4 regions of the Streptomyces sp. NPDC093018 genome follow, and region 2 is predicted to be linked to each of the others. Evidence: riboswitches for the same ligand, from Rfam matches in the RefSeq annotation. Region 2 holds a riboswitch; each other region holds the start of a gene.

The links. A riboswitch is a leader RNA that binds a small molecule or an ion and turns the genes downstream of it on or off. The one in region 2 is predicted to bind cyclic di-AMP.
Region 1: linked by a shared signal. The riboswitch ahead of AB0N90_RS34010 (C40 family peptidase) and the one ahead of AB0N90_RS31545 (M23 family metallopeptidase) in region 2 are both predicted to bind cyclic di-AMP.
Region 3: linked by a shared signal. The riboswitch ahead of AB0N90_RS28650 (transglycosylase family protein) and the one ahead of AB0N90_RS31545 (M23 family metallopeptidase) in region 2 are both predicted to bind cyclic di-AMP.
Region 4: linked by a shared signal. The riboswitch ahead of AB0N90_RS15890 (M23 family metallopeptidase) and the one ahead of AB0N90_RS31545 (M23 family metallopeptidase) in region 2 are both predicted to bind cyclic di-AMP.

Annotation. Positions count from the first base shown of each region.
Region 1 is NZ_JBFBFF010000022.1:122,202-125,796, forward strand. It holds gene AB0N90_RS33995 (DUF397 domain-containing protein) at 1-92, opposite strand, end outside; gene AB0N90_RS34000 (helix-turn-helix transcriptional regulator) at 103-966, opposite strand; gene AB0N90_RS34005 (ATP-binding protein) at 1,180-1,638, shown strand; gene AB0N90_RS34010 (C40 family peptidase) at 1,792-2,265, opposite strand; cyclic di-AMP (ydaO/yuaA leader) riboswitch at 2,269-2,499, opposite strand; gene AB0N90_RS34015 (hypothetical protein) at 2,840-3,148, opposite strand; gene AB0N90_RS34020 (ATP-dependent Clp protease proteolytic subunit) at 3,156-3,595, opposite strand, start outside.
Region 2 is NZ_JBFBFF010000019.1:39,530-43,124, forward strand. It holds gene AB0N90_RS31540 (GntR family transcriptional regulator) at 90-770, opposite strand; gene AB0N90_RS31545 (M23 family metallopeptidase) at 971-1,714, opposite strand; cyclic di-AMP (ydaO/yuaA leader) riboswitch at 1,728-1,886, opposite strand; gene AB0N90_RS31550 (pitrilysin family protein) at 2,113-3,483, opposite strand; gene AB0N90_RS31555 (pitrilysin family protein) at 3,501-3,595, opposite strand, start outside.
Region 3 is NZ_JBFBFF010000015.1:157,952-161,546, forward strand. It holds gene AB0N90_RS28645 (transglycosylase family protein) at 1-1,022, shown strand, start outside; cyclic di-AMP (ydaO/yuaA leader) riboswitch at 1,200-1,369, shown strand; gene AB0N90_RS28650 (transglycosylase family protein) at 1,374-2,099, shown strand; gene eno (phosphopyruvate hydratase) at 2,690-3,595, shown strand, end outside.
Region 4 is NZ_JBFBFF010000005.1:556,039-559,633, forward strand. It holds gene AB0N90_RS15880 (dihydrofolate reductase family protein) at 1-616, shown strand, start outside; tRNA gene AB0N90_RS15885 (tRNA-Met) at 663-736, shown strand; cyclic di-AMP (ydaO/yuaA leader) riboswitch at 1,037-1,206, shown strand; gene AB0N90_RS15890 (M23 family metallopeptidase) at 1,214-2,269, shown strand; gene AB0N90_RS15895 (aldo/keto reductase) at 2,349-3,293, shown strand; gene AB0N90_RS15900 (PrsW family intramembrane metalloprotease) at 3,295-3,595, opposite strand, start outside.

The DNA.
Region 1 (3,595 bases), on a different contig from region 2:
CAGTTGTTGGCTCCCGTGCTGTAGCTGCTGCGCAGCCAGCGCACGTCGTACAGGTCGGTACTGGCAGGGACGTTCCGAGGCAGAGCTGACAATGGTGCCTCCTTACGCGCCGTCACCTATCCCGGCGATGTAGTCCAGCGAATCGTGGGGGGAAAGAGCGTGCTCCTGGAGGTTCTGGAAGGCCTCCGAGTACGCCCGGAGGTCTTCTTTCCGCTCCAGGTAGAGGCTACTCGTCAACTGGTCTAGAACAACCACATCGAGATCAGAAGTGCTCGGAAATGAGAAAATAACGAAAGGCCCGGTGAGGCCGACATGTGCTCCCGCCCCGAACGGCAGTACCTGGAGCCGCACTTGGGGCAACCGGGCGGCCTCCATGAGCCGCTCCAGCTGGTGCGCCATCACCTTGGGACCGCCCACCTCGCGGCGCAGCACCGCCTCGTCCAGGACCGCGGACAGCTCCAGCGGCGGGTTCGAGCGCAGCACGTCCTGGCGGGCCAGGCGCACCTCCACCAGCGCGTCCAGGCGCTCCTCGTCCAGGTCCTTGACGGCCGCCCGGGTCACCGCGCGGGCGTAGTCGGCCGTCTGGAGCAGACCGGGTACGACGGTCGTCTCCAGCGTGCGCATCGCGCCGGCCTGCGACTCCAGGCTGATGAAGTCCCGGTACGTCGGCGGGAGCACCCCGCGGTAGGCGTGCCACCAGCGGTTGCGGTCGCCATCGCCGTCCTCGGAGCCCGCCAGCATCAGCAGCAGCTCGCGCAGCTGGACGTCGCGCACGGCGTAGGCGTCCAGAAGTAAGCGAAGATCGGCCGGTTTCACACCACTGGCACCCGTCTCGATACGGCTCACCTTCGACTGGTGCCAGCCGACCAGACGGGCCGCCTCCCCACTGGTGAGCCCCGCACCGGTGCGCAGCGTGCGCAGTTCGGCACCCAATTTGCGGCGGCGCACTGCCGGCCCGTTCTGCATGGGCTCCTCCTTACTCCTTACGGGCCGCCCGAATACGGTCTCCCGTCGCAGAGTTCACCGCATCGAGCGACAGATATATGCATATCTCGGTGGATCGCTCCCCGTGACCGCTCCGGTGGTGGCAGTCTGACGAGGAAGCACCAGTCCGGGACCGTACTCGAACCATCCGCTCCATGTAGGACTCCGGTCCCGTGGGAAAGGGACGACGTCGCCATGGCAGACCACCTGGAAGCATCCGTCACTCTGCCGAGCGATCCCGCCTCGGTCGCCGCCGCGCGGTCGTACGTGGTGAGCACCCTGGCGGAGTGGGGCCTGCCCGCGGACGCCGAGGCGGCCGACACGGTGCGGCTGATCGTCTCCGAACTGGCCACCAACGCCGTACAGCACACCTTCGGGCAGTCCCCGACCTTCACGGTCGACATCGCGCTGGAGCGCGACGAACAGCTGCGCATCGGGGTCACGGACAGTCATCCGCGCTTCCCCAAGAGACTGCCCGCGGCCGTGCAGCAGGACAACGGCCGCGGCATGGTCATCATCCGCTGGCTCACCGCCGAGTGCGGCGGCAGGCTCCGCGTCCGCCCCACCCGGGAGGGCGGCAAGACGGTCTCCATCGAACTGCCCTGGACCGTGCCGGCCGAACCGGTGGCGACGACGGGCCGGCAGGAGCCGTAGCGGGGGAGCCCGACGCGAAGCCGCGAAACGTTCATCCGGCGGGTGCGCGGGACCCGTCCCGGGCCGCCCGGGGGCTAAAGGCGGCGCCGAGTGAGGGGAAAAGGCACAAGGAGCGGCCCGGTGGCTGGAGTCGCTCCCCCGTGCGCGGGCGGGTCAGCTGACCCGGCCGTACCAGACGCTCTTGGTCCAGATCTTCTCCAGCCGCACCACGGAACCGCTCTTGGGCGCGTGCCAGATCTTGTTGTGACCGGCGTAGATGCCGACGTGGTAGACGTTCGAGCCGTAGTGGAAGAACACCAGGTCACCGGCTCTGCGGCTGCCGGAGGAGATGTGGTGCGTCTTGTTGTACTGCTGCGCGGCGGTCCGCGGCAGCTTCTTCCCGGCCTTCTTGAACGAATAGAGCGTCAGCCCCGAGCAGTCGAACCGTCGCGGCCCGATGGCCCCCCACTGGTACGGGGCGCCCTTCTTGGACGCCGCGATGTTCAGGGCCTTCGTCGCCATCGTCGCGGCCGAGGCATCGGTGGAGAGGCCAGGAACCGCGATCGAGCCGCCCACGGCGGCCAGGGTGAGGGCCGAGGCCGTACCGGCACGGGCCATCAGCGACGGGACACGATTGAGCGCAGTCATGCGCAACCCTTCGTCAGCCGCCTGTGAAGGATGACCTGTCGGATTCGGGCTGGCGAAGTAGCCCGGCCGCGTTGCCACGGCTTCACCCCAAGGGCCACCCGAAGCGCTCGTCCGTCCGTTCACACGGACTGCCGACCGTTCCGGGGACCCGTACTGCCTGGGTCCTCCACTCCTGCCGATCCACTCCTGTCGACCGGTCATCCGGGCGGCGGCAGGACTCGGCGTCCGCCCGGACCGCCCCGCCGCGGTGGCGGGGGCTTGTCGTCAGACAGGGATCTTCACCCACAGCTGTCCGAAAATCCCAACGGAATCGGGGATTTGTGGCGTTACTCACCACTCGCCCGTTCGGGTGGAAGCTGCTCTGTTCGATGCTCCGTCAGTTCCGGTACGTAGCCCCGGACCTGGGAAAAGACGGCCGCGCGCGGAGCACGGACCCGGCCCGCGCGCAACTCGGGAGAACCGGAAACGGATCCGGATATACACCGGTCGGCGGTACATCGTTCGGACCGTTTCGCGCCCGGACCCGGCGGCCGCGCGGACACCTCGCACCCACCGGATCCGGCGACCGTCCGGATCAGCCCACGGCGTCCGGCGGGAGCGCGACGCGAGCGACCCGGCGCTCACCGTCGAGCACCCGCAGCGCCCGTGCCAACGTGCCCCCGTGCACCTCCCGCTCGCCCCGGTCGTGCATCAGCTCCAGCGCGGCGCGCAGCTCTTCCGCCTTGCGCACCAGCGCCTGCGCGGCGCGCAGCCCGCGATAGGTGTCCCCGTCGCGCGCCGGGTTGATCCTGCCGAGCAGATCGACCACCGCCAGATAGTGGTCGACCAGCTCGCCCTCCGCGTGCGTCAGCGCCGGCAGCGGCGGCAGCTCCTCGGGCAGCACGGCCCGTTCACCGCTCGCCGGGGAGGTCCCGGCGGCCGGGCACCACGCCGTCCACCAGGCCGTACGACCGCGCGCCCGGCGCGTCCAGCATCAGATCGCGCTCCAGATCCTGATGGACCTGCTCCTCGGTGCGCCCGGTGTGCCGGACCAGCATCTCCTCCATCAGGGTGCGCAGCCGGACCAGTTCTTCGGCCTGGATGAGCAGATCGCTCGGCTGGCCCTGCGCAGGCTCGGGCAGCTCGGGCTGGGAGAGCACCACACGCGCGCCGGGCAGGGTGAACCGCTTGCCGGGGGTACCGGCGGCCAGCAGCACGGCGCCGACCGAGGCGGCCTGGCCCAGGCAGTACGTCTGCACCTCGCAGGTGACGTACTGCATCGTGTCGTAGATCGCCGTCATCGCGTGGAACGAGCCGCCCGGGCAGTTCAGGTACAGCGTGATGTCCCGGT
Region 2 (3,595 bases):
CATTCACCATGACCCGCTCACGGAAATTCAGGGCATCCGGAAATACACGGCTGTCGAATATCCCGCCCACTTTGTATACGGCACCGGTGTTAATTCCCCGCACCGGACATGTTTACGGCATGTTGCGAAGTGCGCGGCGCGGCTGTGGGGACCCGCAGCCGGTGCGCCGCCGTCGCCCGCTCGGTGTGCAGCGCGGTCACCGCGCGGGCGCGCTCGCCGTCGCCGCGGGCCACCGCGTCCACGATCGCGCCGTGCTCCGCCCAGGTGCCGACGACGTCGGGCGGGGTGTCCACCGTGTACATCCAGGCGATCTTGTGGCGCAGTTGGACAAGAGTCGAGGTCAGCGAGGGGCTGCCGCAGGACTGGGCCAGCGTCTCGTGGAACCAGCCGTCCAGGGCGCGCAGATCCTCGCCGCCGCCCCTTCTGGCGCGCTCCTGGCCCAGCCGGACCAGGCCGCGCAGCACCTTCAGATGGGCCTCGGTGCGGCGCCGGGCGGCGCGCGCGGCACCGAGCGGCTCCAGCAGCAGGCGCATCTCCAGCAGGTCGGCGGCCTCCTGCTCGGTCGGCTCGGCGACGCAGGCGCCCGCGTGCCGCCGGGTCACCACGAAGCCCTCCGCCTCCAGGGTGCGCAGGGCCTCGCGCACGGGGACACGGGAGACGCCGTAGCGGCGGGCGAGCACCTCCTCGGTGAGGCGGCCGCCGCGTTCGAGGGCGCCGGTGACGATGTCGTCCCGGATCGCCGTGCACACCGATCGCGCCGGAATACGCATGACCGACCTCCGCCTTAATACCCGCGACACGACGCCGACGACGGGCGCGTGTTTTCCGTGACTCTATTCCACCGCACCGGAATTTCCGATGGCGAGTCCCGAATCATGGATATTTTTTGGACAGGGCACGGCGAGAACGGCCGGGGAATGGCGAAAGCCCCGGCCGGGTGGGCCGGGGCTTTCGATGCCGTACGGGTCGGTCAGACGTTCACGCCGTGGCTGCGGAGGTAGGCCAGGGGGTCGACGTCGGAGCCGTAGTCGGGGCCGGTGCGCGCCTCGAAGTGCAGATGCGGGCCGGTGACGTTGCCGGTCGCGCCGGACAGGCCGATCTGCTGGCCCGCGGTGACCTGCTGGCCCACCGTGACACCGATGGACGACAGATGGCCGTACTGGGTGTACATGCCGTCGGCCATGCGGAGCACGATCTGGTTGCCGTACGCCCCGCCCCAGCCGGTGGAGACGACGGTGCCGACGCCGACCGCGTGCACGGGGGTGCCGGTCATGGCGTGGAAGTCGATACCGGTGTGGGAGCCGGAGGACCACAGAGAGCTGCTGGCCTTGTAACCGGTGGACACGTAGGAGTGCGCGATCGGGGCGACGAAGGCGTTCAGCCGCTTGCGCTCGGCCTCGCGGGCGGCGCGGGCCTTGGCCGCACGGGCCTCCTTGGCGCGCACCGCGGCGGCCCTCTCGGCCGCCTCGTGCTCGGCGATCCGCTGCTGGGCGACGGCCTGGGCGTCGATGTGCTCGGCGAGGTCGTCGCTGGCGGTGAGCACCGGGGTGAGGCCGGTCTGCTCGACGGTGTGCTCGGCGGCGAGCGCCGGGGACGCGGCGAGGGTGCCGATGACACCGGTGGTCGTCAGGGCCGCGACGCCGGCCGCCTGGGCGGTGGTGCGCTTGACCCGGCCGGGCTTGCGGTGCTTCCCGGTGGCGCATATGAACGCCATGTGTGTGGCTGTTCCTTTCCTTCCCTCTCGCCTACCGGGTTAGCTGACGGGTTCGGAGCAGGAAGGTCTCCTACGGGCCCCGCGCTCGCGCACGGACGCCCGATTCACCCCAGGGACGTGTGGGTCCCCGGCTCCCCTGACTCGCGTCTCGGGGACTCGGCGATGGCTGTCCGGTGCCGCGGCTGCGGCGCACTGCCCGACGGACAACCCGGACGACGCTAAGCGGACCGGCTCTCAATCCTCAAACAGAACGCGGCTTTTGTAGCGCATCCCACAGGGCAGACGGGCAACCTCCGCCTCAATTCGGACATCTTGAGGAGAGAGTGGAACAAAGTGGGGCCCTGACGACCCGTAGGCCGTCAGGGCCCCACCCGTAAGGGGACCGCCCGCGTGTGCGGTTACTCGGCCGCCACCACGGTGACCTGGCCGATGCCCAGCGCCTCCACGGGCGCCTTGATCTCCGACGCGTCCCCCACGAGGACCGTCACCAGGCGGTCCACCGGGAAGGCGTTGACGACCGCCGCGGTGGCCTCCACGGTGCCCGTCGCGGCCAACTGCCGGTAGAGCGTCGCCTGGAAGTCGTCGGGCAGATGCTGCTCCAGCTGGTCGGCGAGCGTGCCCGCGACGGCCGCCGCGGTCTCGTACTTCAGCGGCGCGACCCCGACGAGGTTCTGCACGGCGACGTCCCGCTCGGCGTCGGTCAGGCCCTCCGCCGCGAGGGTGCGCAGCACCTTCCACAGGTCGTCCAGCGCGGGGCCGGTGTTGGGGGTGTCCACGGAGCCGCTGATGGCCAGCATGGAGGCGCCGTTGCCGTCGGGCCCGGAGCGGAGCACCTGGCCGAACGCGCGCACACCGTAGGTGTAGCCCTTCTCCTCGCGCAGGACGCGGTCCAGGCGGGAGGTGAGGGTGCCGCCGAGGCAGTAGGTGCCGAGCACCTGGGCGGGCCACACCCGGTCGTGCCGGTCCGAGCCGACCCGGCCGATGAGCAACTGCGTCTGGACGGCGCCGGGCCGGTCCACGATGACGACGCGCCCGGTGTCGTCGGCCGTCACCGCGGGCACGGGGCGGGGCTCGCCCGGGGTGCCGGTCCAGGCGCCCAGGGTCTCGCCGAGCAGCGCGTCCAGGTCGATGCCGGTGAGGTCGCCGACCACGACCGCGGTGGCGGTGGCGGGGCGCACATGGCGGTCGTAGAAGGCGCGTACGGCGGCCGCGTCGATCTTCTCGACGGTCTCCTCGGTGCCCTGGCGCGGCCGGGACATGCGCGCGGTCGCCGGGAACAGCTCCTTGGAGAGCTCCTTGGCCGCGCGCCGGGCCGGGCTGGCCAGCTCGTGCGGGATCTCGTCCAGGCGGTTGCGGACCAGCCGCTCGACCTCGCTCTCGGCGAAGGCGGGGGCCCGCAGCGCGTCGGCGACCAGGCCGAGCCCCTTGGCCAGGCGCGAGGCGGGGACCTCCAGGCTGATCCGGACGCCGGGGTGGTCGGCATGGGCGTCCAGGGTGGCGCCCGCGCGCTCCAGCTCGGCGGCGAACTCCTCGGCGGAGTGCTTGTCGGTGCCCTCGGAGAAGGCGCGCGCCATGATGGTGGCGACGCCGTCCAGACCGGCCGGCTCGGCGTCCAGGGGGGCGTCCAGGAGCACCTCGACGGCGACGACCTGCTGACCGGGGCGGTGGCAGCGCAGCACGGTCAGGCCGTTGTCGAGCGCGCCGCGCTCGGGGGCCGGGAAGGCCCACGGCTTCGCCTCGCCGGCCTGCGGCTGCGGGTGGAAGTCCATGGTGGCGAGCTGCTCGGTCACTTCGCCGTCTCCTCGTTCTCGTTTCCGGCCTCTACGGTGGCCTCCGACTCCGGGTCCTGAGGCACATCGGCGTCCTCGACGGCCTGCGGGG
Region 3 (3,595 bases), on a different contig from region 2:
CCGCCGGCGCCCACGCGGCCGACGGCACCACCTGGGACAAGGTCGCCAACTGCGAGAGCGGCGGCGCCTGGAGCGCCGACCCGGGCAACGGGTACTACGGCGGCCTCCAGATATCCCAGGACGACTGGGTCGCGTACGGCGGCACGCAGTACGCCTCCTCCGCCGACCAGGCCAGCCGCTCGCAGCAGATCGCCGTGGCCGAGAAGATCCTCAAGGACAAGGGCACCTCGCCCTGGGCCACCTGCGCCCTGCTGTCCGGACTGACCTCGAACTCCGGTTCCGTGAACGTCGATCCGGGCACCGGCGACGGCGACGGCGACCAGGGCGGCGCCGCGACCGACCCGTCCGGACTGCCCGACCCCTCCGCCCCGGCGGGCACGCAGGGCGGCGACCAGGACGGCACCGGCTCCGGCACCGGCACCGGTTCGGGCACCGGCACCGGTTCGGGCACCGGCTCAGGGAAGACCTCCACCGACCCCTCCTCCTCGCCGACCCAGGGCTCCGGCAAGCAGACCGGCAAGCACGCGAGCCCGAACCCGGGCAAGCACACCGGCAAGCCCGGGACCGGCACCTCCAGCCAGGACCCGGCCGACCCGTCCTCGTCCGACCCGTCCTCCTCCAACGCCTCCGTCCCGGCCACGCCGTCCGCGCCCGCCGACGGCTCCGCGACCCCCGCGCCGTCCACCGGCACCCCGGACAACCCCCGGCAGACCGTCGGCTCTTGGAACCTGGTCGACACCGGGGCCCTCACCGGCGGACGCCACCGCGGCGGCAACGCGGACGAAAGCACGGCAAACGGGCAGAACGACTCGAACTCCGGTCGGCACGCCTCCCGTGAGCCGGGCAGCTACACCGTTCGCGAGGGCGACTCGTTGAGCGCCATCGCCGACTCCCTTGACGTCGAAGGCGGATGGCACGCGCTCTACGCCGCGAACAAGAAGGTCGTGGGCGCCGACCCGAACCACATCACCGCCGGTCAGACCCTGAAAGTCAGTGACGAAACGGACGCGGACCAGGGCTAGTTGACGCCCCACTTGATCGCTAAATGTCCGATTTGGCGAAAGTGTGGGATGAGTCTCAGAAGCCCTGATCGTCTTTGAAATTCCGCGGATCACCTGGCTACGGTCAAGGCCGCTCGTCACCACGAGCCCCGGCGGCCGCAACGCCGAATCCTGCCAGCGGCTGCCCGGGAACAGTCGTCGCGTCAAGCGCCGCAGGCAGGAGCGGGGGACCCAAGGTAAGTGCCGGGCCCGGCAGTTGATGCCGGACCGGCTTGGGGTGAAGCCACGCCTCCATGAGGAGGGGTGGCCGGGCAACTCAACCGGCCCGAACCCGACAGCTCACCTCGCAGGCGTCGGTGAGGGGATCGTTCCATGCTGTTTTCCGGCAAGGGCAAGCACCGTCGTCCGTCCAAGGCCGTCCGCGTCGTCACGCTCGCCGGTGTCACCGGTGCCGCCGTGGCCGCGCCGCTGATGGCCACCGGCACCGCTTCCGCCGCCACCGCCTCCCAGTGGGACGCGGTCGCCCAGTGCGAGTCCGGCGGCAACTGGTCCATCAACACCGGCAACGGTTACTACGGCGGTCTCCAGTTCTCCGCCTCGACCTGGGCCGCGTACGGCGGCACCGCCTACGCGTCGACCGCCGACCAGGCCACCAAGTCGCAGCAGATAACCGTCGCCGAGAAGGTTCTCGCCGCGCAGGGCAAGGGCGCCTGGCCGGTCTGCGGCACGGGTCTGAGCAGCACCCCGTACAGCGGCTCCGCCTCGACGACCCCCTCGTCGTCGGGCAGCACCGCCACCCGCTCCACGGACGAGCAGGCCGCCACGCGCTCCACGCAGCGCACCACCCCGGCGCCGACCAAGTCCACGAGCACCTCCACCGGCTCGTCCACGGGCAAGAGCAAGACCGTCACCACCCCGACCGGCAAGAAGGTCAAGAAGGGCGACGGCGAGTACAAGGTGGTCAAGGGCGACACCCTCAGCTCCATCGCGGCCGAGCACCACGTGGCCGGCGGCTGGCAGAAGCTGTTCGACCTGAACAAGGACATCGTCGACAACGCCGACCTGATCTACCCGGGCCAGCAGCTCCACCTGAAGTAGCCCGACCCGGCCGCGGCCGCCACGGGCTCCGCTGCAGGGGCCCGTGTGCGGGCCCCCGTACGGCGCTCGTCCGGCGGCCCGGCCGCACGGACCCGCCGGGCAGCCGCTCCCCGGCACCTGGTCCGCCGGACCCCTCAAGAACGGCAGCCCCCGCCGCCGTACCCCCAGGGGCCGCCCCCCGAGGCCCCCCCAAGGGCCACCCTCAGGGGCCGCTCCCCAAGGACCCCCCTCCAAGGGTCACCCCAGAGGCCGCTCCCCAGGGTCACCCCCCAAGAACCACCGGGCCCACCCCCCCCAGGGCCCCACGGTTCCCCCAGGCCCCCCAAGGCCCCCCGTCCCCCAAACCCCCCACTCCGGCGCGTTTCCCCCGTTCGCGCCGGGGTGGGGTCTTGTGTTTTCCCGGACTTCAGTCAGCTCTCATCCGCGAACCCCTTTGTTCCGGTGGTGAACAATGGGTACCGTCTGCATGTCCCGGTCGCCCACCAGACGGTCGGTCGGTGGTCGGCGACCCCGGGACGGTTAGGCTCTAGTCGCAAGGCGCAGCCGTACGGCCGCCGCCCCGCACTTCCAGCGTCACATCCAAGAAGGAGATGCTCGTGCCGTCCATCGACGTCGTCGTAGCCCGGGAAATCCTGGACTCCCGAGGCAACCCCACGGTCGAGGTCGAGGTCGGCCTCGACGACGGCAGCACCGGTCGTGCCGCCGTCCCGTCCGGCGCCTCCACCGGCGCCTTCGAGGCCATCGAGCTGCGCGACGGTGACCCGAACCGCTACCTGGGCAAGGGTGTCGAGAAGGCCGTCCTCGCCGTCATCGAGCAGATCGGCCCGGAGCTGGTCGGCTACGACGCCACCGAGCAGCGCCTGATCGACCAGGCCATGTTCGACCTGGACGCCACCGACAACAAGGGCTCGCTGGGCGCCAACGCCATCCTCGGCGTCTCCCTGGCCGTCGCGCACGCCGCCTCCGAGGCGTCCGACCTGCCGCTCTTCCGCTACCTGGGCGGCCCCAACGCGCACCTGCTGCCGGTGCCGATGATGAACATCCTGAACGGCGGCTCGCACGCCGACTCCAACGTGGACATCCAGGAGTTCATGATCGCCCCGATCGGCGCGGAGTCCTTCTCCGAGGCGCTGCGCTGGGGTGCCGAGGTCTACCACACCCTCAAGAAGGTCCTGAAGAGCAAGGGCCTGGCCACCGGTCTCGGCGACGAGGGCGGCTTCGCCCCGAACCTCGGCTCCAACCGCGAGGCCCTCGACCTGATCCTTGAGGCCATCAAGGAAGCCGGCTACGCGCCCGGCGAGCAGATCGCCCTCGCTCTCGACGTCGCCGCCTCCGAGTTCTACAAGGACGGCAAGTACCTCTTCGAGGGCAAGGAGCGCTCCGCCGCCGAGATGACGGAGTACTACGAGGAGCTGGTGGCGGCCTACCCGCTGGTCTCCCTGGAGGACCCGCTGTTCGAGGACGACTGGAGCGGCTGGAAGGTCCTCACCGACCGC
Region 4 (3,595 bases), on a different contig from region 2:
GCTGATCGTGGGCGATCCGGCCGCCCCGCGGCTGTTCGGGCCCGGCCGCTACCAGGAGGGCCGGCTGCGGCTCGTCGAGTCCCGCCGGATCGAGGACGTCGTGCTGCTGCGCTACGAGCCCACCGCGCCCGGCACCGGCCCGCTGCCCACCGCGGCCGACCGGCACTGGCTGCGCACCGCCTGCGAGCTGGCCGCGCTGTGCCCGCCCTCGGAGACGGCCTTCAGCGTCGGCGCGGTCGTGGTCGCCGCCGACGGCACCGAGCTGGCCCGCGGCCATTCCCGGGAGGGCACGGACCCGGTGGTGCACGCGGAGGAGGCGGCGCTCGCCAGGACCGACCCCGCCGACCCCCGGCTGCCCGGCGCCACCGTCTACAGCAGCCTGGAGCCCTGCGCCCGCCGCGCCTCCCGTCCCGCGCCCTGCGCCGAGCTGATCCTGCGGGCGGGGGTGCGCCGGGTGGTGACCGCCTGGCGCGAGCCGGACACGTTCGTGGTGGCGGCCGACGGCACGGGGGTGCTGACCGGCGCGGGCGCCGAGGTCCTCGTACTGCCCGAGTACGAGGACCTGGCCAAGGCCCCGAACCGGCATCTGCCGGGCCGGTCCGGGGGCCCGTCGTAACCGATGTGCTTTCCACCCCGGTGATGGCGTACAGTAGAGACATCGCCGCGGGGTGGAGCAGCTCGGTAGCTCGCTGGGCTCATAACCCAGAGGTCGCAGGTTCAAATCCTGTCCCCGCTACTGATATCTCAGGGCCGGAATCCAGTTGATGGATTCCGGCCCTGAGTGTTTTCCGGACCCCGGATACGGGGGTTACCCGTAGTGACCGTGCGACCGCCCTGCGCATAACGTCTGAGTCACCGTCAAAAACTCGATGACTCCTGAACCCCGGTCAACTCGCCCGGTTTGGCGGCCCGCTGGGCGGTAAGTCCACGGGTCGAAGCGTTAATGATCAAGCCGAACGGCTTGGAAAGTTCCCCCCGGGTCTATTAACGTTCGATAACGCAGCGCGGTCGTCCCAGCCGTCACCCGAGGCGGCTCCGTGCGCACGCGCCGAATCCCGTAAGGGAACCGGGGAACCACCACCTTGGGGTGAATCACGCGGACACCGTCGCGGACTCGAACCGGTCCACGAGCGGTATACGCGCGTAGGAGACCTTCCTGCTCCGAACCCGTCAGCTAACCCGGTAGGCGGAGGAAGGAAAGGAGCACGCCCCCGTGGCGTCCAACCGCCCTGCCCCAGAAGCCCCGTTCGTGCCCGCCCAGCGTGAACCCGAGTCGTTCGGCCCCGGCCCCGCCTTCGACGACGACGGACCCTGGGAGGAGTGGAACCCCACCGAGGAGACCGTCACCCCGGTCCGCGGCCGGCACCGCGTCGCCAAGCAGCGCGGCGGCTTCGCCCGCAGCTCCACCGTTCTCGGCGTCGGTGTGATCGCCGCCGTCGGCGCGGGCGGCATCGCCAGCGCCAACACCGGCAAGCCGCCGGTCTCCATCTCGATGCCGGACATGCCGAACGTCTCGGTGCCGCACCTGTCCACCGTCGAGCACTTCTTCGGCGACGACTCCGCCGACGCGTCCAAGGCCGAGCCCGCCACCGCGCTCACCGACCTCGGGCAGACCACCGAGGGCGCCAAGGACAGCGGCGCCGGCGAGGCCCTGCGCAACCGGATCATGGCCCAGGCCGAGCAGCAGCAGGGCCAGGCCGACAGCAAGGCCACCGCCGCGATGGTCGCTGCCGCCCAGCAGCAGAGCGACGCCGCGGCCGCCAAGGCGGAGAAGGAGGCCGCCGACAAGGCCGCCGCCGCCAAGGAGAAGGCGGAGGCCGACGCCAAGAAGGCGGCCGAGGCCAAGCGGCTGGCCGAGCTGGCCAAGCAGTACACGCTGCCCGTCGTCTCGTACACGATCACCGGCACCTTCGGGCAGCCCGGCGCCATGTGGTCCTCCGGCTATCACACCGGCCTCGACTTCGCCGCCCCCACCGGCACCCTGATCAAGGCCGTGCACGGCGGCACCGTCACCCAGGCGGGCTGGGCCGGTGCCTACGGCTACCGCACCGTCCTCACCCTGGACGACGGCACCGAGCTGTGGTTCTGCCACCAGTCCTCGATCAATGTCTCGGTCGGCCAGAAGGTCAGCACCGGCGAGGTCATCGGCCGCGTCGGCGCCACCGGCAATGTCACCGGGCCGCATCTGCACCTGGAGGTCCACCCGAACGGGCAGGCCACCGCCGTCGACCCCGCGCCCTGGCTGCGCGACAAGGGCCTCAACCCCTGACGAGATCCGCGCGGAATCCGCGCGGATCTCCGCACCGGCGGCGGAATGCGATCATTCGCCGCCGGTGTTGATGTGAAGCATGACTTCTCTGCGCACACTGGGCTCTTCCGACCTTGAGGTCTTCCCGCTCTGCCTGGGCGGCAATGTCTTCGGCTGGACCGCCGACGAGCAGACCTCCTTCGCCGTCCTGGACGCGTACGCGGCCGCGGGCGGCAACTTCATCGACACCGCCGACTCCTACAGCGCCTGGGTCGAGGGCCACCAGGGCGGCGAGTCCGAGACCGTCATCGGCAAGTGGCTCAAGGCCCGCGGCAACCGCTCCGACGTCGTCATCGCCACCAAGGTCAGCCAGCACCCGCAGTACAAGGGCCTGTCCGCGGCCAACATCAGGGCCGCCGCCGACGCCTCCCTGGCCCGGCTGGGCACCGACCACATCGACCTCTACTACACCCACTTCGACCAGCCCGAGGTGCCGGTCGAGGAGATCATCGGCGCGCTGGACGAGCTGGTGAAGGCCGGCAAGGTCCGGCAGATCGCCGCGTCCAACATCAGCGCCGAGCGGCTCAAGGAGTCCCTGGACTTCTCCACCCGCGAGAACCTGGCCCGCTATGTGGCGCTCCAGCCGCACTACAACCTGGTCTCCCGGGACACCTACGAGGGCCCGCTCCAGGACCTCGTCGCCCGCGAGGGCCTGTCCACGGTGCCGTACTTCGCGCTCGCCTCGGGCTTCCTGACCGGCAAGTACCGGCCCGGCGCGACGGTGGACAGCGCCCGTGCCGGCGGGGCCGCGAAGTACGCGGAGACCGAGCGCGGCCAGAAGGTCCTCGCCGCCCTCGACGAGATCGCCGCCGCGCACGACGCCGCGCACGCCACCGTCGCCCTCGCCTGGCTGGCCGCCCGGCCGACCGTCACCGCGCCCATCGCCTCGGCCCGCACCCTGGAGCAGCTCCCGCCGCTGCTGGCCGTCGGCGACCTGAAGCTGACGGACGACGAACTGAAGCGGCTGACGGACGCCTCGGCGTAGGTCACATCCGGTACGGGTTGTACGACGGGTACGGCGCCGCCGGGTAGCCGTACCCGGGACCCGGTCCCTGCGCGTGTCCGGGGCCGGGGCCCTGCGCGTAGCCATGTCCGGGGCCCTGCGGATACCCGTACCCGGGGCCGTACCCGGGCCCCGGCCCCCGTACATACGCGTGCCCGTACGGCGCGGGCGCCCAGCCCGGCGGGACGGGGGCGGGGGCCGCCCTGCGGGCCGCGTACTCCAGGGCGGGGCGGGCGGCCTCCCGGCGCTGCCACAGCTGCTCCAGCAGCTCCCGCTCACGGGCG